4 regions of the Pantoea sp. X-Soil-OKNW-556 genome follow, and region 1 is predicted to be linked to each of the others. Evidence: predicted binding sites of a transcription regulator. Region 1 holds the regulator's gene; each other region holds the start of a gene.
What was found. The regulator CRP, encoded in region 1, controls carbon source genes, mostly activating them, when cyclic AMP is high. The targets are predictions, from matches to a motif close to ATGTGANNNNNNTCACAT.
Positions count from the first base shown of each region.

Region 2: AC6I8T_RS03770 (iron-containing alcohol dehydrogenase) is a predicted target of CRP. The motif match lies at 4,015-4,032, and genes of this name have one in related genera.
Region 3: yrbN (protein YrbN) is a predicted target of CRP. The motif match lies at 2,189-2,206, and genes of this name have one in related genera.
Region 4: AC6I8T_RS09480 (6-phosphofructokinase) is a predicted target of CRP. The motif match lies at 3,039-3,056, and genes of this name have one in related genera.

Region 1 is NZ_AP035990.1:4,096,715-4,101,680, forward strand. Features, by position in the region: gene AC6I8T_RS19140 (OsmC family protein) at 1-251, opposite strand, end outside; gene crp (cAMP-activated global transcriptional regulator CRP) at 554-1,186, shown strand; gene AC6I8T_RS19150 (YccS/YhfK family putative transporter) at 1,245-3,320, shown strand; gene argD (bifunctional acetylornithine/succinyldiaminopimelate transaminase) at 3,322-4,542, opposite strand; gene AC6I8T_RS19160 (aminodeoxychorismate synthase component II) at 4,630-4,966, opposite strand, start outside.
Region 2 is NZ_AP035990.1:857,890-862,855, reverse strand. Features, by position in the region: gene AC6I8T_RS03790 (ferredoxin reductase family protein) at 1-673, shown strand, start outside; gene AC6I8T_RS03785 (DeoR/GlpR family DNA-binding transcription regulator) at 938-1,699, opposite strand; gene AC6I8T_RS03780 (D-threonate 4-phosphate dehydrogenase) at 1,706-2,686, opposite strand; gene dtnK (D-threonate kinase) at 2,679-3,950, opposite strand; gene AC6I8T_RS03770 (iron-containing alcohol dehydrogenase) at 4,143-4,966, shown strand, end outside.
Region 3 is NZ_AP035990.1:617,186-622,151, forward strand. Features, by position in the region: gene pnp (polyribonucleotide nucleotidyltransferase) at 1-1,090, shown strand, start outside; gene nlpI (lipoprotein NlpI) at 1,223-2,107, shown strand; gene yrbN (protein YrbN) at 2,213-2,269, shown strand; gene AC6I8T_RS02755 (DEAD/DEAH family ATP-dependent RNA helicase) at 2,286-4,211, shown strand; gene AC6I8T_RS02760 (SDR family NAD(P)-dependent oxidoreductase) at 4,271-4,966, opposite strand, start outside.
Region 4 is NZ_AP035990.1:2,041,762-2,046,727, reverse strand. Features, by position in the region: gene AC6I8T_RS09495 (class II fructose-bisphosphate aldolase) at 1-253, opposite strand, end outside; gene AC6I8T_RS09490 (PTS sugar transporter subunit IIC) at 240-1,607, opposite strand; gene AC6I8T_RS09485 (PTS sugar transporter subunit IIB) at 1,600-1,914, opposite strand; gene AC6I8T_RS09480 (6-phosphofructokinase) at 1,925-2,905, opposite strand; gene dld (D-lactate dehydrogenase) at 3,341-4,966, shown strand, end outside.

The DNA.
Region 1 (4,966 bases):
TGTGTGAAAATGCGTGGCGCTTCTTCACGACGTTCCGAGGTCAGTTTGACCTCACAATCCTTCACATCATTGCGCCCTTTTTGCAGGATCGACACGACGTCAATCGCGCTGCAACCGCCTGCCGCCATCAGCACCATCTCCATCGGGCTCGGTGCTTTGTCGCCCGAATTGCCATCCATTAATATCTGGTGACCTGATGAGGATTCTCCGAGAAAGGTAAGCCCTTCCACCCATTTAACCCGTGCCTGCATTATTCTTTCTCCTGAATAGGCTGATTTGCCGCCAGAGTACGCTTTCACCTGAGAAACAGCAATCCAGACTAATCGCCCTTTTGCTGAAGCGAGACAACAGAAGACAGCTAGCAAAAGCTGTGCTACAAACAGAGCTGAAAATATTTTCGTCGCAATAGACGAAGGCGGGAAGAATCAGAAGCCTGGCTTAAGAGTCCACCCGAATAATTTTCCTTAACAGGAAGCGCTCTACGATTTCACCGCCTGACAGGGAAAACTGCCCCCTGTGTTTTGGGCACGATTACAACAGAGGATAATAGCGAATGGTTCTCGGCAAACCGCAAACAGACCCTACACTCGAATGGTTCCTGTCCCATTGCCATATTCACAAATATCCATCCAAAAGCACCCTGATTCATCAGGGTGAGAAAGCGGAAACGCTCTACTACATCGTGAAAGGTGCCGTTGCGGTGCTGATCAAGGATGAAGAAGGCAAAGAGATGATTCTCTCCTACCTCAATCAGGGGGATTTCATCGGCGAGCTTGGCCTGTTTGAAGAAGGTCAGGAACGTAGTGCCTGGGTACGAGCCAAAACTGCCTGCGAAGTGGCTGAAATTTCCTACAAAAAATTCCGTCAGCTGATTCAGGTAAACCCGGATATTTTAATGCGTCTTTCGGCGCAGATGGCGCGTCGCCTACAGGTGACATCAGAAAAAGTGGGCAACCTTGCCTTCCTTGATGTGACCGGTCGCATTGCGCAGACGCTGCTCAATCTGGCCAAACAGCCCGATGCCATGACCCACCCGGACGGGATGCAGATCAAAATCACCCGTCAGGAAATTGGTCAGATCGTCGGATGCTCACGCGAGACAGTTGGCCGTATTCTGAAAATGCTGGAAGATCAAAACCTGATCTCCGCACATGGTAAAACCATCGTCGTTTACGGCACCCGCTAATTTCTTCTCACCCACGGCGTGATGGCAGCATCACGCCGTTTTTGTCTGCGATGAGCTGATGTGGCGTCGAATCATCTATCATCCCGAAGTGAACTATGCCCTGCGGCAAACGCTGGTGCTGTGCCTGCCCGTGGCCCTCGGCTGGCTGTTTGGCGACCTGCAAAAAGGCTTGCTGTTCTCCTTAGTGCCCGCCTGTTGCAACATCGCCGGTCTTGATACGCCCCATAAACGCTTTTTTAAACGCCTGATTATTGGCGGTTCCCTGTTTGCGACCGGCAGCTTTCTGATCCAGTGGCTGACGGATTATCACGTCCCCCTGCCGCTGATTCTGCTGGTGCTGCCACTATTAGTGGGCGTGACGGGTGAGATCAGCCCGTTGCATGGCCGCTTGTTACCCGCCACGCTGATTGCCTCCATCTTTACCCTGAGCCTGGTGGGACGTATGCCGATCTGGGTGCCTCCGCTGCTCTATATCGGCGGGACCTTGTGGTATGGGTTGTTCAACTGGTTCTGGTTTTGGCTGTGGAAAGAGCAGCCGATGCGCGAGTCGCTGAGCCTGCTGTACCGTGAGCTGGCGGATTATTGCGATGCCAAATATACCCTGTTGACGCAGCTGACCGACCCGGAGAAAGCGCTGCCGCCGTTGCTGGCACGCCAGCAAAAAGCGGTAGATCTGATCACCACCTGCTACCAGCAAATGCATATGCTGTCGGCCAGCCGCGATAACAGCCATAAACGCCTGACGCGTGCCTTTCAGGTGGCACTCGATTTGCAGGAACATATCTCCGTCAGCCTGCATCAGCCGGAAGAAGTGCAAAAGCTGGTGGAGCAGAGCCATGCTGAAGCGGTGATTCGCTGGAATGCCAAGACCATCTCCGCCCGTCTGCGCTTGCTGGCCGATGCCATTTTGTATCACCAACTGCCGGAACGGTTTCAAATGGATAAGCAGCTGGGTGCGCTGGAAAAAATTGCCCGCCAGCACCCGGACAATCCGGTGGGGAATTTCTGCCTGTATCACTTCAGCCGCATTGCGCGCGTGCTGCGCACCCAGAAACCGCTGTATACCCGTGATCTGATGGCCGATCGCCAACGGCGTCTGCCGTTTTTTCCGGCGCTGCGCAGCTATCTGTCGCTGAAATCCCCCGCCTTACGCACCGCTGCACGTTTTGCCGTGATGCTGATGTTTGGTAGCGCGCTGGCGCTGTTCTTCAACATCCCCAAACCTTACTGGATTCTGATGACCACCATGTTCGTCAGCCAGAATGGCTACAGCGCCACGCGGGTAAGAATTCAACACCGAGCGCTCGGCACCTTTGCCGGGCTGTTGATTGCTGCCGCCTCGTTACGCTTTGACGTACCGGAATCCATCACCCTGTTGTTTATGCTGGCGATCACCCTCGCCAGCTATCTGGTGACACGTAAATATTACGGCTGGTCAATGATTGGCTTTACGGTGACGGCGGTGTATTCGCTCCAGTTGCTGTCACTGAATGGCGCGCAGTTCCTGCTGCCACGCATGATGGATACGCTAATGGGATGTCTGATTGCCTTTGGCGGCATGATTTGGCTGTGGCCGCAGTGGCAGAGCGGCTTACTGCGTAAGAATGCGCACGATGCGCTGGAAGCCGACCAGGAAGCGATGCAATTATTGCTCGGACCGGAGCAGTCACCGGAGAAACTGGCGTATCAGCGCATCAAGGTCAACCAGGCGCATAACGCCATGTTTAACTCGCTGAATCAGGCGATGACCGAGCCGGGCTTCAATTCGCAGTACCTGAAAGATATGCGGCTCTGGGTGACGCACAGTCAGTTTATTGTCGAACACATCAACGCCATGACTATCCTGGCACGCGAACATACCATGCTGACGCCTAAGTTGGCGGAAAGGTATCTGCAATCCTGTGAGATCGCGCTGCAACGCTGTCAGCAGCGGCTGGAGCATGATGGCCCCGGTAACGACAGCAATATTCTGGAAGCACCGGAAAACATCAATGAGGGGGCGGTAACGATTGTCGAGCAGCATGTGAAGCGCATTCTGCAACACCTGAACGTGATGCACACCATCTCTTCTCTGGCATGGAGCCAGCGACCACATCATGGCCGCTGGCTGACCGGACTACGGGTGAAAAACTGAGTTACGCCGCCAGCACCTTCTCGATAGCCACTGCGAACCGCGCCATACCCTCTTCGATATCGGTCGGTTCAATCACCAGTGACGGTACAAAACGGATCACATCATTGCCAGCAGTCAGGATCATCAGACCTTCGGCGGCAGCGGCATGCAGAATGTCACGCGCCTTGCTGGCATGCTGCGGCTTCAATGCCGCACCGATCAACAGACCTTTGCCACGAATATCCGTGAACAGGTCAAATTTGCTATCCAACGCTTTCAAGGCTTCCACAAACTGCTGACGGCGTGATTCAACACCGTCCAGCACGTCAGGGGTGTTGATGATGTCGAGCGCCGTTTCGGCAATCGCACAGGCCAGCGGGTTGCCGCCGTAAGTGGTGCCATGCACGCCGGGAGCCATCACCGAGGCGATTTCATTGGTGGTCAGCATCGCGCTTACCGGGAAGCCGCCGCCCAGCGCTTTCGCGGTGGTGATGATATCCGGGGTGATGCCGTAGTGTTCGTAAGCGAACAGCTTGCCGCTACGGCCCATGCCGCTCTGCACTTCGTCCAACACCAGCAGCGCGTTGTGCTCATCACACAAGGCACGCAGGCCCTGCATAAACTCAGGAGTGGCAGGCATCACACCGCCTTCGCCCTGAATCGGTTCGACCACGATGGCGCAGGTGTGATCGTCGATCACCGCTTTTACCGCCGCCAGATCGTTGAAGGGAACATGCACGATATCAGCCGGTTTCGGGCCAAAGCCGTCGGAGTATTTCGGCTGACCACCCACTGATACGGTAAACAGCGTGCGCCCGTGGAAAGCGTTATGGAAGGCGATGATTTTGCTTTTGAACGGACTGTGTTTTTTGCAGGCGTAGTAGCGCGCCAGCTTAAACGCGGCTTCGTTAGCTTCGGCACCGGAGTTACCAAAGAACACGCGATCAGCAAAGGTCGCGGCAATCAGTTTACTCGCCAGACGCAACGCCGGTTCATTGGTGAACACATTGCTGGTGTGCCACAGGGTTTCCCCCTGGGTTTTCAGTGTTTCCACCAGCGCCGGATGGCAGTGGCCCAGCGCAGTCACCGCGATGCCGCCAGAGAAATCGATATATTCTTTGCCCTGTTGATCCCAGACTCGGCTGCCCTTGCCTTTTACCGGCACAAACTGCGCTGGTGCATAAACAGGCAAAATAACGTTATCGAACGTTTCCCGGGTTACCGCTAGCTTTTCTGCTGCCATTGCCTACCTCATCGGATTATTTGTTGAGCTGACGTGAAATTATAATCACAAAATATGCATAAAAAATCACACAAAGGCAAACACAACTTAAGTCTTCAGGAAATTCGCCAGAAGCTGATGGCCCTGCTCGCTGAGGATGCTTTCCGGGTGAAATTGCACCCCCTCGAGTGGCAGCGTTTTATGGCGGAATCCCATGATCTCATCCGGTTCACCATCACGCAGGCTCCAGGCGGTAATTTCGAACTCTTCAGGGAGGGTCGCGCGCGCCACAATCAGCGAATGGTAACGGGTGACGTTGAGCGGATTATTTAACCCACGAAAGACACCGCTGTCGTTATGGCGAATCGCCGACGTTTTGCCGTGCATCACCTGACGCGCGCGTACCACCTGCGCGCCATACACCTGGGCAATGGCCTGATGGCCA
Region 2 (4,966 bases), 3.2 Mb from region 1:
TGAACGAGGAGGCAGTACCACGCTGGTGATGCAACCTGTTGGTCATGCAGGGTTTCCATTTGTCCCCGGTCAATTTGGCTGGCTGAATGTCTGGGGAAGTCCTTTCAAATTGACGTCTCATCCCTTCTCTTTTTCATCCAGCGCGGAAATGGCGAAAGAGACGATTGAAATGACCATACAAGATGCTGGCGATTACACCCGGAAGATCAGAAATGTGACGGCGGGTAAGCGTGTTTATATTGATGGTCCCTATGGCGCATTCACTGTGGGTAATCCGGCGGATATGCATGTGTTAATTGCCGGGGGGATTGGTATTACCCCGATGATGAGTATCATCCGAACTTTTGCCGATCTCGGTGATAAACGTCCGATAATACTAATCTATGGTAATAAAAATTGGGATGGCATTACTTTTAGAGAAGAACTGGAAGCCTTGTCAGACAGAATTAATCTACAGGTCATACATGTTCTTGAACAACCCCCGAAAGACTGGACGGGAGAAACGGGTATCATTAGCAGTGAACTGATACAACGTTATATTCCAGCGCCATATGAACAACATGAATACTTTATCTGTGGCCCAAACAGAATGATGGATGAGATTGAAAAAACGCTGGCAGCTTTACAGGTTCCGTTAGCGAAATATCACTCAGAACGCTATCACTTTGTATAAAGAGGCGAAAATGCGTAAATTATTTGCCGATCTTCTGGTTTTTATCACGGCAGTGATAATACTGGCATTGATAATATTCTTTGCATACAGCAGAGTCTATTTTTGATCCGGTTCCTGAAATAATAACCACTCATCGCCGGTAGAATTAACATCATGCCAAACTGAATTCAGAAAAGAGTACGTGGAATGGCATCATCGTGCTCAAGAGCGAGTCGGCGCATTTGCGCCTGAACTCTTGAGCCACGACAGGGTGAGGATATCGATTTATTCTGTCAGTTGCAGCGCAATTCCACGTTCCCGCAGATTGCGACACACTTCGTCATCCAGGCGCGCATCGGTCACGATATCGGTCAGACTCTCAATGGGTGCGGCACAGAACAGTGACCATGAACCGTATTTGCTGCTGTCGGCCAGCAGAATCCGGCGACGCGCATTCGCCAGCAAATCCATCTTCAGCCCGGCCTTCTCTTCGGTTGGCGTAGTTATGCCGCGTTCGATACTCCACGAGTTACAGCTGACAAAGGCCACATCCGGGTTGATGCTACGCAGCAGGCGGCGACCATGTTCACCGATGCATGACTGGCTGGAATCATCGATCCGCCCGCCAATGATGGTGACTTCAATCTGTTTGAATTCAGACAAAAACAGCGCGATGTGCAGGTCGGCAGTGATCACCCGCAGCGGTAAATGGGTCAGTTGACGCGCCAGCTCCAGCATGGTGGTGCCAGCATCCAGTACCACCGCATCTCCGGACTGTACAAAACCGGCAGCAAAATGAGCGATCGCCTGTTTTTCCGCCAGGTTACGCTGCATCTTTTCCAGAGTGGTTGGCTGGGCGGGGATAAAGCGATTAAGGGTAACGCCGCCGTGACTACGGCTAATCACGCCTTCTTTATCCAGCTTGATCAGATCGCGGCGAATAGTGGCCGGTGAGGCAGAAATAGCGCTCACCAGCTGTTCAACAGTAACCAGATTATGGCTTTTCAGATAGTCCATAATCTGGTCGAGGCGACTTTGTCCCTTCATATTTCCCTATGCAAGTTGCATCGCGAGTTTGATGGAGATCGCCATGCTCGCAGAGTTCGCCTTACCTGTCCAGGCGATATCAAAGGCGGTGCCGTGGTCCGCAGAAGTACGGATAAACGGCAAACCGGCTGTAATATTGACGCCATCATAAAAACCAAGCAATTTCAGCGGGATATGCCCCTGATCGTGGTACATCGCCACCACCATATCATACTGGCCTTGCTGGCATTGCAGGAACACCGTATCCGGTGGGCACGGGCCATAAACATCGATGCCTTTTTCCTTCATCGCTTTGATGGCCGGTGCCACGGTAGTGATCTCTTCATCACCAAACAAACCATTCTCACCGGCATGCGGGTTAACCCCGGCAACCGCAATACGCGGTTTGTCGAATCCGACACGGCGCAGGAAAGTATCTGCCATGCCGATCACCGTCTCAATACGCGGACGATTGAGGGTGTCGAGGAATTTACGCAGCGCGATATGCGTCGTGACGTGAATCACCTTCAGATGATCGGTGTACAGTACCATCGCGTAATCTTTGGTGTTGGTCAGTTGCGCCAGCAGTTCGGTGTGGCCGGGATAGATATGACCCGCCGAATGCAGGGCTTCTTTGTTCAGCGGCGCAGTCGCAATCGCCTGCACTTCCCCAGCCAGAGCCAGTTCGGTGGCACGTTTCACGCAGCGCCATGCCAGATCGCCCGCTTCTTTCTGCACCACACCGGGTTGCAGCGCTTCCGGGTTCGCCAGCGGCTCGTCAATCACGTTGATGATACCCGGCGCAAAATGCGCGTCTTTTACCTGGTCCAGCACGCGCAGCTCAGCCTGCGGCGTAATGTTCAATCCCATCACCCGACGCAGCGTTGCGGCACAGCCCACCACCACCGCCGGAACACCGGCCAGCTCGCCTTCCGCCAGCGCTTTAATGATGATCTCCGGGCTGATGCCCGCCGGATCGCCCATGGTCACCGCAATAATTTTATTCACTCGACATCTCCTCAATAAAACGAATGGCTTCTACCAGGGTGTTTTCGTCGCCAAAGCCACCCGCTTTGGTCATCACCGGCAGGTGTAAATCACTATTAAGCAGAACCCCGTGCGGCACACAGCCCGCCACCAGACCCTGAATTTGAAAACCGCTGGCCCCCAACGCCTGTGCCACGGCAATCGCCACATCCCCACCGGAGAGATACAGCCCGGCAGGCTGGACGTTGCGGCACACTGCTTCGGTCAGTTGGGCCAAAAACTGGCAGATACGCTCGCCCAGTTGCTGGCGGGAAACCTGTTGCTGCTGGCACAGCCTGTCAATCTCATGACGCTGTGCGGCATGTTGGGTGGTGCGCACCACGCAGTGTTCACCCATGCGCAATGCCTGCTCCATCGCCTGCTGCCAGTTGCTGGCCTGCGGCCATGCTGGCTGGGCAAACAACTGACGGATATCAATATCGATAATGCGAATCGCCCGCTGGCTATTGAGACGATCAATCTGCTGTTGGGCAATGGCGCTCATCGAACCCACCACCGCCAGCACCGGCCGCGCCTCCCGGCCTGCCAGATACTCACCCAGCGCGTCACCCAGACCAGATGCCCCGGCCAACAGCGGACGCGTTGACAGCACAGCTGCCGCCTGCATCAAAACGCGTAAATCGGCGTCCTGCTCAATATCAATCACCACCAGCCCCTGCTTCCCTGCCAGCACCTGCGCCAGCTTGCCGCTGCGTAGCGTGTCGATATTGATCACTTCACCTGGCAAATCGCTCTGCATCTGCAAGCGCATCAGCACATTGCTGCTGGTAACGGGCGTTTTCGGGTCGCTGGCAAATTCGGTGTCAGTCAGGCGCTGCTGATTGATCCACACCTCGCCCCCTCGCGTGGTGCGCCCCAGCTTTGGTACCGCAGGCACGACCAGTGCCAGCGCTTTGCCACTGGCCGCCATCGCTGCGGCAATTTCCGCACCGGGGTTGCCACGTAACGTGGAATCCATCTTCTTAAACAACCAGCCATCCCGCGCAATCGCCTGATGCTGCTGTACCGCGCGTTCAGTGCGTTGCGCGGCCTCGGTGGCACTTACTGCCCGGCTGTCGGTGCTAATCACCAGTACATCGGCGGCATTGGCATCATGCGGCGTATCGCTATTAAACAGCACATGCACGCGCGCCCCTGCCCGGGCCAGACCGCTTCCGGCATCGTTAGCGCCGGTAAAATCATCGGCAATCACCAGAACCGGCGTTTTCCAAGGTTGTGAACGCATCCTCTCTCCTGTAACGGGCAGCTTGCCGTGTTGAGATTGATTATATTCAATCATGATTGATTATATGTGAGCAAGATCAAATTAATTGAAATCAATATGCCCTATAAATTCAGGCACAGTTAGTGACAGATATCGCAGACTGATGAGCAAAACCAATCAATCAGCGCGATAACATCGGGAAAAGGGTACGAAATGAATATCAACAGCACCGTGATTAGCGGCTATCAGGCACTCAATGACCTCAGCTACCTGCTGAAAGGTCGGCAGAAAGCGCTGCTGGTCACTGATAAGAATATAGAGGGCATCCCGGCAGTCCAGACGTTGATTGCCCAACTGAAGCAGCACATTGCCAGCCTCAGTGTGGTCAACAGCGTGCCGCCAGAACCCAGCCAGCATGATGTGGCGGCGATTGTTGCTGCCCTGCCGACGACCGATGTCGATCTGGTGATTGGTGTAGGCGGCGGTAGCGTACTGGACGTTGCCAAACTGCTCTCTATTCTGTGCGTGAAAGGCGCGCCTACCCTTGAGGCCCTGCTGGCCGGGGAAAAACCGCTAACCCGCACCACTTCGCTGCTGATCCCGACCACCGCAGGCACCGGTTCAGAAGCCACGCCGAACGCCATCCTGGCGATCCCGGAGAAAGAAACCAAAGTCGGCATTATTACCCCGGTGATGCTGCCGGACTATGTCGCGCTGGTGCCGGAGCTGACCACCAGCATGCCGCCACACATCGCCTCTTCTACCGGCATTGATGCACTGTGCCACCTGATTGAGTGCTTCACCGCCACGGTCGCCAACCCGGTGAGTGATAACTACGCGATGATTGGCATGAAAAAGCTGTTTGCCAGCCTGGAAACCGCCGTTGCCGAGCCGGGTAATCTTGAAGCGCGTCTGAATATGCTGTGGGCGTCATATTACGGCGGCGCATCGATTGCCCACGCCGGTACGCATCTGGTGCACGCGATGTCTTATCCGCTGGGCGGCAAATATCACATTCCGCACGGCGTGGCGAACGC
Region 3 (4,966 bases), 3.5 Mb from region 1:
GCTGGTTACTGCTACCCTGGGTACTGCGCGTGATGCGCAGAGCCTGGACGAGCTGATGGGCGAACGTACCGACAGCTTCCTGTTCCACTACAACTTCCCTCCGTACTCGGTGGGTGAGACCGGTATGGTCGGTTCACCAAAGCGTCGTGAAATTGGTCACGGTCGTCTGGCGAAACGCGGCGTGCTGGCGGTGATGCCGAAGCAGGAAGATTTCCCGTACACCGTACGTGTGGTATCTGAAATCACCGAATCAAACGGTTCTTCTTCTATGGCTTCCGTGTGTGGCGCTTCTCTGGCGCTGATGGATGCTGGTGTGCCGATCAAAGCTGCCGTAGCCGGTATCGCGATGGGCCTGGTAAAAGAAGACGAAAAATTTGTGGTTCTGTCTGACATCCTGGGTGACGAAGATCACCTCGGCGACATGGACTTCAAAGTGGCCGGTAGCCGTGAAGGTGTGACCGCGCTGCAGATGGATATCAAAATCGAAGGGATCACCCGCGAGATCATGCAGGTTGCTTTGAACCAGGCTAAGGGTGCGCGTCTGCACATTCTGAGCGTGATGGAGCAGGCAATCAGCACGCCGCGTCAGGAGATTTCTGAGTTCGCACCGCGTATTTACACCATCAAGATCAATGCAGACAAGATCAAAGATGTCATCGGTAAAGGCGGTTCTGTCATTCGTGCGCTGACTGAAGAAACCGGCACCACCATCGAAATCGAAGATGATGGCACCGTGAAGATCGCCGCGACCGATGGCCTGAAAGCGAAAGAAGCTATTCGTCGTATCGAAGAGATCACCGCAGAAATCGAAGTGGGCCGCATTTACAGTGGTAAAGTGACCCGTATCGTTGATTTCGGTGCCTTTGTTGCGATTGGCGGCGGCAAAGAAGGTTTGGTACACATCTCTCAAATCGCTGACAAGCGCGTTGAGAAGGTGACCGACTATCTGCAGATGGGCCAGGAAGTTCCGGTTAAAGTACTGGAAGTGGACCGTCAGGGCCGTGTACGTCTGAGCATCAAAGAAGCGACAGAGCAGAAACCGCAGGCGGTCGAGACTACCGCTGCGACCGATGCACCTGACGCCGAGTAAGCGTTTCCTGATTAGCCTCTCCCTGCCGTTTGGTGGGGAGAGGTGTTTGTATCATCGCGAGGGCGGGAATCCTTGTGCACAGCAGGCGGATGACAGGATGGTTATCCCAATGTTTGTATTCGGGAGTGGGAAATGAAGCCTTTTTTGCGCTGGTGTTTTGTTGCGACAGCTTTGACGCTGGCAGGATGCAGCAACTCCAATTGGCGTAAGAACGAAGTTCTGGCAGTACCTTTGCAGCCCACACTGCAGCAGGAAGTGATTTTGGCGCGAATGGAACAAATTCTTGCCAGTCGCGCCCTGACCGATGATGAACGCGCACAGCTATTATATGAGCGTGGAGTGTTGTATGATAGCTTAGGTCTGAGAGCATTAGCGCGGAACGATTTCTCGCAAGCGCTGTCTATCAGACCGGATATGCCTGAGGTGTTTAACTATCTCGGCATATATTTAACGCAGGCAGGCAATTTTGATGCTGCCTATGAAGCGTTTGATTCTGTACTTGAGCTTGATCCAACTTACAACTATGCGCATTTAAACCGTGGTATCGCCCTCTATTACGGCGGTCGATACAAGTTAGCGCAAGATGATCTGCTGGCGTTTTATCAAGACGATCCTAATGATCCATTCCGCAGCCTGTGGCTCTACCTCGTTGAACGCGAGATGGATGTCGACAAAGCAAAAGTTTCGCTGAAACAGCGTTACGACAAAGCGGTCCGGGATCAATGGGGATGGAATATTGTCGAGTTCTACCTGGGCGACATCAGTGAAAAAACATTGATGGAACGTCTCAAGGCGGACGCAACGGATAACACCTCGCTCGCTGAACATCTCAGTGAAACCAACTTCTATTTAGGTAAGTACTACCTAAGTCTGGGGGAGAAGGACGACGCGAAAGCGTTGTTCAAACTGGCGGTGGCCAACAACGTTAACAACTTTGTTGAACACCGATACGCATTGTTGGAACTGGCGCAACTCGGCCAGGCACAAGACGATTTATCAGAATCTGACCAGCAATAGCTGACGAACTTTTATTGCCTGAATTACCCGTTAAGTCATCATCTTCCGGGATGAGGGCTTTTCTGTTCGTCGAAACTTCTAATTTGAGCCGGTTCACACTTTTCGATGAAAATGACTGAAAATTTTCATGACGAGTTATGTAGACTGGCCGCCGCAATCTAAGAGGCACGTGTACTACATGACTGATATTCAAACCACTTTTGCTGATCTGGGCCTGAACGAATCCATCCTGTCTGCTCTTAACGACATGGGATACGTCAAGCCGTCACCGATCCAGGCTGAGTGCATTCCGCACCTGCTGGCTGGCCGTGACGTGCTGGGTATGGCACAGACCGGTAGTGGCAAAACTGCAGCATTCTCTCTGCCGCTGTTGAATAACATTGATCCAAATTTGAAAGCACCGCAGATTCTGGTGCTGGCACCGACCCGTGAGCTGGCGGTGCAGGTTGCTGAAGCAGCAACTGAATTCTCCAAACACATGCGTGGCGTAAACGTGTTGGCCCTGTACGGCGGCCAGCGTTATGACGTACAGCTGCGTGCACTGCGTCAGGGCCCGCAAATTGTCGTGGGCACCCCGGGTCGTCTGCTTGACCACCTGAAACGCGGTACGCTTGATCTGTCCAACCTGCGTGGTCTGGTACTGGACGAAGCTGACGAAATGCTGCGTATGGGCTTTATTGAAGACGTTGAAACCATCATGGCGCAGATCCCGGAAGGTCATCAGACCGCTCTGTTCTCTGCCACCATGCCGGAAGCGATTCGTCGTATCACCAAGCGTTTCATGAAAGATCCGCAGGAAGTGCGCATCCAGTCCAGCGTGACTACCCGCCCGGACATCTCTCAGTCTTACTGGACCGCTTATGGCCGTAAAACTGACGCGCTGGTGCGTTTCCTCGAAGCAGAAGACTTCGATGCTGCGATCATCTTCGTGCGTACCAAAAACGCAACGCTGGAAGTGGCTGAAGCGCTGGAGCGCAGTGGTTACAACAGCGCAGCACTGAACGGCGACATGAACCAGGCACTGCGTGAGCAAACGCTGGAGCGTCTGAAAGATGGTCGTCTCGACATCCTGATCGCAACCGACGTTGCTGCCCGTGGTCTGGACGTTGAGCGTATTAGCCTGGTTGTTAACTATGACATCCCGATGGACGCAGAATCTTACGTTCACCGTATTGGCCGTACCGGTCGTGCAGGCCGTGCAGGTCGTGCGCTGCTGTTCGTTGAGAACCGCGAACGTCGTCTGCTGCGTAACATCGAACGCACCATGAAGCTGACCATTCCGGAAGTTGAACTGCCGAATGCTGAGTTGCTGGGTGAGCGTCGTCTGGCTAAATTCGCGGCGAAAGTTCAGCAGCAGCTGGAAAGCAGCGATCTGGAAATGTACCGTGCCCTGCTGAGCAAAATGCAGCCGGAAGAAGATCTGGATATCGAAACCCTGGCTGCGGCACTGCTGAAAATGGCTCAGGGCGAACGTCCTTTGATCGTACCTGCTGATGCACCGCGTCCGCCGCGTCGTGAATTCCGTGATCGTGATGATCGTCGTGATTCCCGTGACTCTCGCGATTCTCGTGGTCCGCGTGACAGCCGTGATGGCGACCGTCCGCGTCGTGAGCGTCGTGATGTGGGCGAAATGCAGCTGTACCGCATTGAAGTGGGCCGTGATGATGGTGTTGAAGTTCGTCATATCGTGGGCGCGATCGCTAACGAAGGTGACATCAGCAGCCGTTACATCGGTAACATCAAGCTGTTTGCTTCTCACTCTACTATCGAGCTGCCGAAAGGCATGCCGGGCGAAGTTCTGCAACACTTCACCCGCACGCGTATTCTGAACAAACCGATGAATATGCAGTTGCTGGGCGACGCACAGCCGTTTGAGCGCGGTGAGCGCAGCGAACGTCGTGGCGGTGGTCGTGACTTCGGTGGTGAGCGTCGCGGTGGTAACCGTGAAGGTGGCGCACCGCGTGGTGAAGGTCGTGAAGGCGGTCGTCGTTTCTCTGAACGTCGTGAAGGTGGTCGTGAAGGTGGCCGTTTCAGCCGTGAAGGTAACCGTGGCCCTCGTCGCGAAGAAGCGGGTGCAGCAGCACCGCGTCGTCGTGATATCTAAGCGATAAACGCTGAATAACAAAATGGGACGCCTCGGCGTCCCATTTTTTTTCCTATTTCCTACACGCCGCCAGCAATCAGCACCCGTTCGCCGCTGACATAGGCAGACTCCTCCGATGCGAGGAACAGCGCGACCTGCGCCACATCCTCCGGTAAGCCAAAGCGTCCCAGCGGTGTTGCTGCAATTAACTGTGCTTTCAGTTCCGGGTGCATCTTCTTCGCCGCCAGTAAACCTTCGGTCAGGATAATGCCTGGGGCCAGGGCATTGACGCGGATATTACGCGGCCCAAGTTCTCGTGCCAGACCCTGTGTCAGGGTATCGATCGCGCCTTTGGTGGCGGCCCACAGCACTGAACCGGGCGTGCTGCGCTGGCTATTCAACGCACTCAGGTTGATGATGCAACCACCGCGTGACGGAAAATGCTGTGCTGCTCGCTGGCAAACCAGAAGCGTGCCGAACAGGTTTACATTCAGCTGTTGCTGCATCTCAACGACACTCAGCGCGGTGAAATCACCATGATGAAAAATGCCTGCGTTGTTCACCACGATGTCCGGTGCGCCGAATTGATCAATGGCGGTAGCAAAGAGCCGTGCAACATCAGCTTCACGCGAGACATCAGCCTGCACGGCGATGGCATCGCTACCCAGAGCACGGATATCCGTCACCACGTCAGCTGCGCCGACTTCATCCTGACGATAATTCACTACCACCCGGGCGCCGGCCGCCGCGAAAGTCATGGCAATGGCGGCACCAAT
Region 4 (4,966 bases), 2.1 Mb from region 1:
AATGGTCCAGATGCAAACAGGTCGGTACATTGCGGCTTTCCGCCAGCGAACGAATCGCATCGACCAACAATTTATGACCGAGATATTTCGCCGTACCGGTAGAGATCTGAATCATTAAAGGACTATTGGTTTTTTCCGCCGCTTTAAAATAAGCCGGTAACATCTCCAGACAGTGTAAATTAAAGGAACCGAGCGCTTTAAATTCACGTTGTTTGGCCACCTGTAACAGATCGGTAAAGTTATAAAGTTTCATGAATATTTTCCTCGTGAGGCTTAGTGGATTTTCCGTTAACAAACCAGGCGATCAGGGTAATGAAGACAATAAACAGGGCGACGAACAGCCAGTTATTCTGGAAGGCATGGCCGAGTACCAGGCCAGTGCTGATAACGTCTGAATCACTGAAGGTCACGCCGGTGAAACCGTAGCTTTCCAGCATCGGTACCAAAATGGCCGGCAGCAGCGTAATGAACAGACCGTGGACAAAGCCGCCGATCATCGCGCCGCGACGACCGCCAAGCGCGTTACCAAACACCCCAGCGGTGCCTCCGGCAAAGAAGTTGGTCAGCAGGCCCGGTAAAATCATCGCCAGACCGAACATCGGGAACACCAGCATGCCAACGACCGACCCAAGGGTGGTGGCGAGGAAGCCCACGATCACCGCATTCGGTGCATAGGGGAACATCACCGGGCAGTCGAGTGCCGGTTTAGCATCCGGTACGATGCGCATCGCGATACCGCGGAAGGCAGGTACCAACTCATTCAGCAGCAGACGCACGCCGCTATACAGCACAAACACCCCGCACACGAACTGAATCGATTGCATAAAGGCGTACATCAGGTAGTTCATACCGCTGCTGTACTGAGCGATAAACGCCGGGCCTGCCGCCAGCGCCGGGATCAGGTACATCGGCACCATCACCACCGCCATCGACAGATAGGTGTCTTGCAGGAATTTGAAGTTATCCGGCAGCTTCAGATCTTCAGTGGAGCGCGAGCCTTTGCCGACCACCTTCGCCACTGCCGCCGTCACCAGGTAGCCAATGGTGCAGAAGTGGCCGAGCGCAACATCATCCGAGTCGGTGATGCGACGAACTACCGGTTGTGCCAGTGCCGGCATCACCACCGCCATCACACCACCAAAAATGCCGCCGGTAAGGATCAGAGGTAAGCCTGTCAGCCCCGCTTTGTAGCCGATCACCGCACCGATAGTCGCCATCCACAGCAGCGCCTGTCCGGTGAGGAAGATGTATTTGAACGGTGTCAGACGGGCAATGATGATGTTGACAATAAAGATCACCAACAGTGTCAACGCCACCTCTGAACCCAGCTCGCGGTTCGCTAACCCGGCGATGGCAGCAACATCGGTGATATAACCCTGCATGCCAAAGCCGTGGGTAAAGATGGTATTCAGGAAGGTCAGCGTACCGACAATGATGTTGATACCCGCCATCATAATTAAGAAACCGAGCAGGGTTTTAAAGGTGCCTTCCACCACCTTGCCTGCGGATTTTTTTTGCAGCAGCAGACCCACCAGGGCAATAAAGGCGATCAGAATCGATGCCTGCCCTAACAGATCTTTGACCAGGAAGTTAATAACACTATTCATGGCTGGCAACCTTCATGTTGTGTTCTTTCATAAACGCCACGATCTTTTGCTCAATTTCCGCCTTATCGGTCAGCTTGTTGAGAATAATCACGCGTTTCATTTGTTCCGGACTGGCATCGGCATTTAATACGTCGGCAAATGCCTTCTGCGTTAAAATCATGTCGGATTTAAACGCATTGGCTTCAGAAATGGTGGTGTGATCGATATCTGCATCAATTTCTAACTTTTTTAATACCGCTTTGGCGCTCATTTCGATGGCGAAACTGGACCCCAGACCACATCCGCACACACATAATATTTTCAGCATGGCTATCTCCTCACAGAATATGCAGTTGTTTAGCGAGTTTGTAATGATGCCCTTCGGTGTCAACCAGGCGTTTTTTCATGCTTATTAAATCAATGGGTATCGGTTTATTGCTGCCATTAATAATGACGGCTTTATTGCGCATTCCCGACTGAATACAACGCGCCACTTCGCTGGCCATAATGGTGCCCTGATAAATTTCTTCACAGGTGGGTTCGCCATTACGCAGGCCGTAACCGATGATGGTTTTACGGATACGCACACCAATCAAAGGTTCAAGTTGTTTAATTAAGGTATCGATCGCCCCCTGGAACCCCGGCGAATATTCGCGGGTATAGGCTTCAGAGCACAGAATAATCACGCTGTTTTGCTGCGCCAGACGTGCCGTGACCCGTTCCGCCAGCTCATGCGGCGGAATCTGGCACTCGGGGATCAAGGCAAAATCCGCATTGGATTTAATCGCTGATTGCAGGGTTAATTCGCCACAATAACCACCCAGCAACTCCACCATAAATACGCGCCCCGGCAATCCACGCCCGGTGTTACGTAATTTCGCCACTTCCTTCAGCACCTGTTCACAGGCGGTGGAAAAGCCAATAGTATAATCGCTGCCGAATACATCGTTATCGATGGTCATACCAACGCCAAAGCAATTGACACCAAATTCACTCAGGATATGGAGGAATTGCAGCGACCCATCGCCTCCGGCCATAATTAATACGTCAATGCGTAGCGATTTAAGTTGTTTCGCTATGGCTTCATATTCCGGTCGAATTAATTTTCTCGTTGGCCGTCCTGATTGCATCACCGGGATCGCCGCGATGGCATAATCCACAAGATCACGCTGCGATATTTCTTGATGTTTATTTTCCAGCAACCCTGGAATGCCGCCGTTAAATAACACCATATCCGCCTGGGTTAAGCGAGAAATCTGAAAGATAAAGTTATTTATGCCGGTAACATCACCACCGCTGATCACCATGCCAATTCTCATTATCCTGCTCCTTACGCTGCGCTTCTGACAGCCATTTTTCCGGTGAAGAGGATTTGTATTTGCAATGGAGATCACATTATTGCTACGAATTTATCCGTCGAGGTCATTGACAAAGATATTTACAGACCTAATTTTGTGATGTTAATCACATGGTAAATTTTTCCAAAGAGATGGAATTATTATAAAATTCATCACGTTATATATTTTTCACACCTCTGCCTGTCTGGCCCGATTTAACAATTTATTTGTCTTTTTGCTTTGCCTCTATTTTGTGATAACCCGCGCATTTTTATTGGTACGCCGCGGTTTTTCCGCGCGAGATAAAGGGATAATGCTTCAGTGCGTTATTTTAACTTTAGTGCCGATGAATGATTGACATAGCGCCGTATCCGCCTGTCCAATAACCCGGCAGACACATGACACAGAAGAGAAAACATGACATCCCCGCAGGAAATGTTGCGTCAACTGAGTGACGTGGTAGGTGAAAAACAGCTGTTAACCCATTCTGATGATAAGGCCTGGTACACCAAAGGATTTCGCGTTGGGCGCGGTGAGGCACTGGCCGTGGTGCTCCCCCAGACATTATTACAACTGTGGCAAACCCTTCAGGTATGCGTGGCGCACGACGCCATTATTCTGATGCAGGCATCAAACACCGGCGTAACCGGCGGCTCGACGCCGGACGGCAACGATTACGATCGTGAGGTGGTGATTGTCAGCACCCGCCAGTTACAGGGCGTGCAGGTCATTGATGAGGCGCGTCAGGTGATTGCCTTCCCCGGCACCACCCTGACGGAGCTGGAACAAACATTGCAACCGCTGGGGCGTGAGCCGCACTCGGTCATTGGTTCGTCCTGTATTGGTGCGTCGGTGGTCGGCGGCATCTGCAACAACTCCGGTGGCTCGCTGATTCGCCGTGGTCCGGCGTTTACCGAAAAATCGTTATTTGCCCGCATTCATGATGATGGTCGACTGGAGATGGTCAACCATCTCGGCATTGCGCTGGGTGACACGCCGGAAGCGATGCTGGAAAATCTCACCCGTCAGCAGTACCAAACCGGTGACCAACCCGACTGGCAGGGAAAGATCTGGGCGGATGACTACGCTGACCGTCTGCGCGACGTCAGCGCCGACAGCCCCGCGCGCTTTAATGGCGATCTGCGTTATCTGCATGACAGTTCGGGTAGCGCAGGTAAAGTGGTGGTGTTTGCGGTGCGTCTTCCTACCTTCGAAGCCAGTGCTGGCAGCGACACCTTCTATATCGGCACCAACGATGAGTTGGTGCTGGTGGAACTGCGCCGCTATCTGCTGACGCGGATGAGTGAATTGCCGGTGCAGGCGGAGTATATCCACCGTAACGCCTTTGACCTCACCGTGCGTTACGCCAAACATATGTATCTGGCAATTCGCAAACTCGGCCCGCAGGCGATACCGCGCCTGATGGCCGGCAAAGCCAGGTGGGATGTGCGCGTCAGCCACCTGAAATTTTTGCCACGCAATTTTGTTGATCGGGTGCTGCAATTCTTTAATCAGATCACTCCGCGCTTTGTCGCGCCACGCATCATGGATTATCGCAGCGCGTATGAACATCATCTGATGATTAAGGTGGAGTCAGCGCAAGCCGCTGAATTGCAGGGGTTACTGGCAGATTTTTTTGCCAACCACAGCGGTGATTTCTTCCACTGCGATGCACGCGAAGCAGCAGATGCCTTCCTGGTGCGCTTTGGCGTGGGCGGCTGCACCATCTCCTACTGTGATGCGCTGGGCTACAACCCGAATGAGCGTCTGGTGGCGTTTGACGTGGCGTTGCGTCGTAATGATGATGCCTGGCGTTTAACGCTGCCAGATCACCTGGCAGCGCAGGTGCAGGTTGATTCCTGCTGCGGGCATTTCTTCTGCTACGTTAATCATCAGGATTATGTGCTGAAGGCGGGCGTGGATGCAAAGGCGTTTAAAGAGGCGGTGAAAGTCGTACTGGAGCAGCGTGGGGCGAAGTATCCGGCAGAACATAACGTCGGACATCTGTATCACGCATCCTGCGATCATGTGGCGCACTGGAAA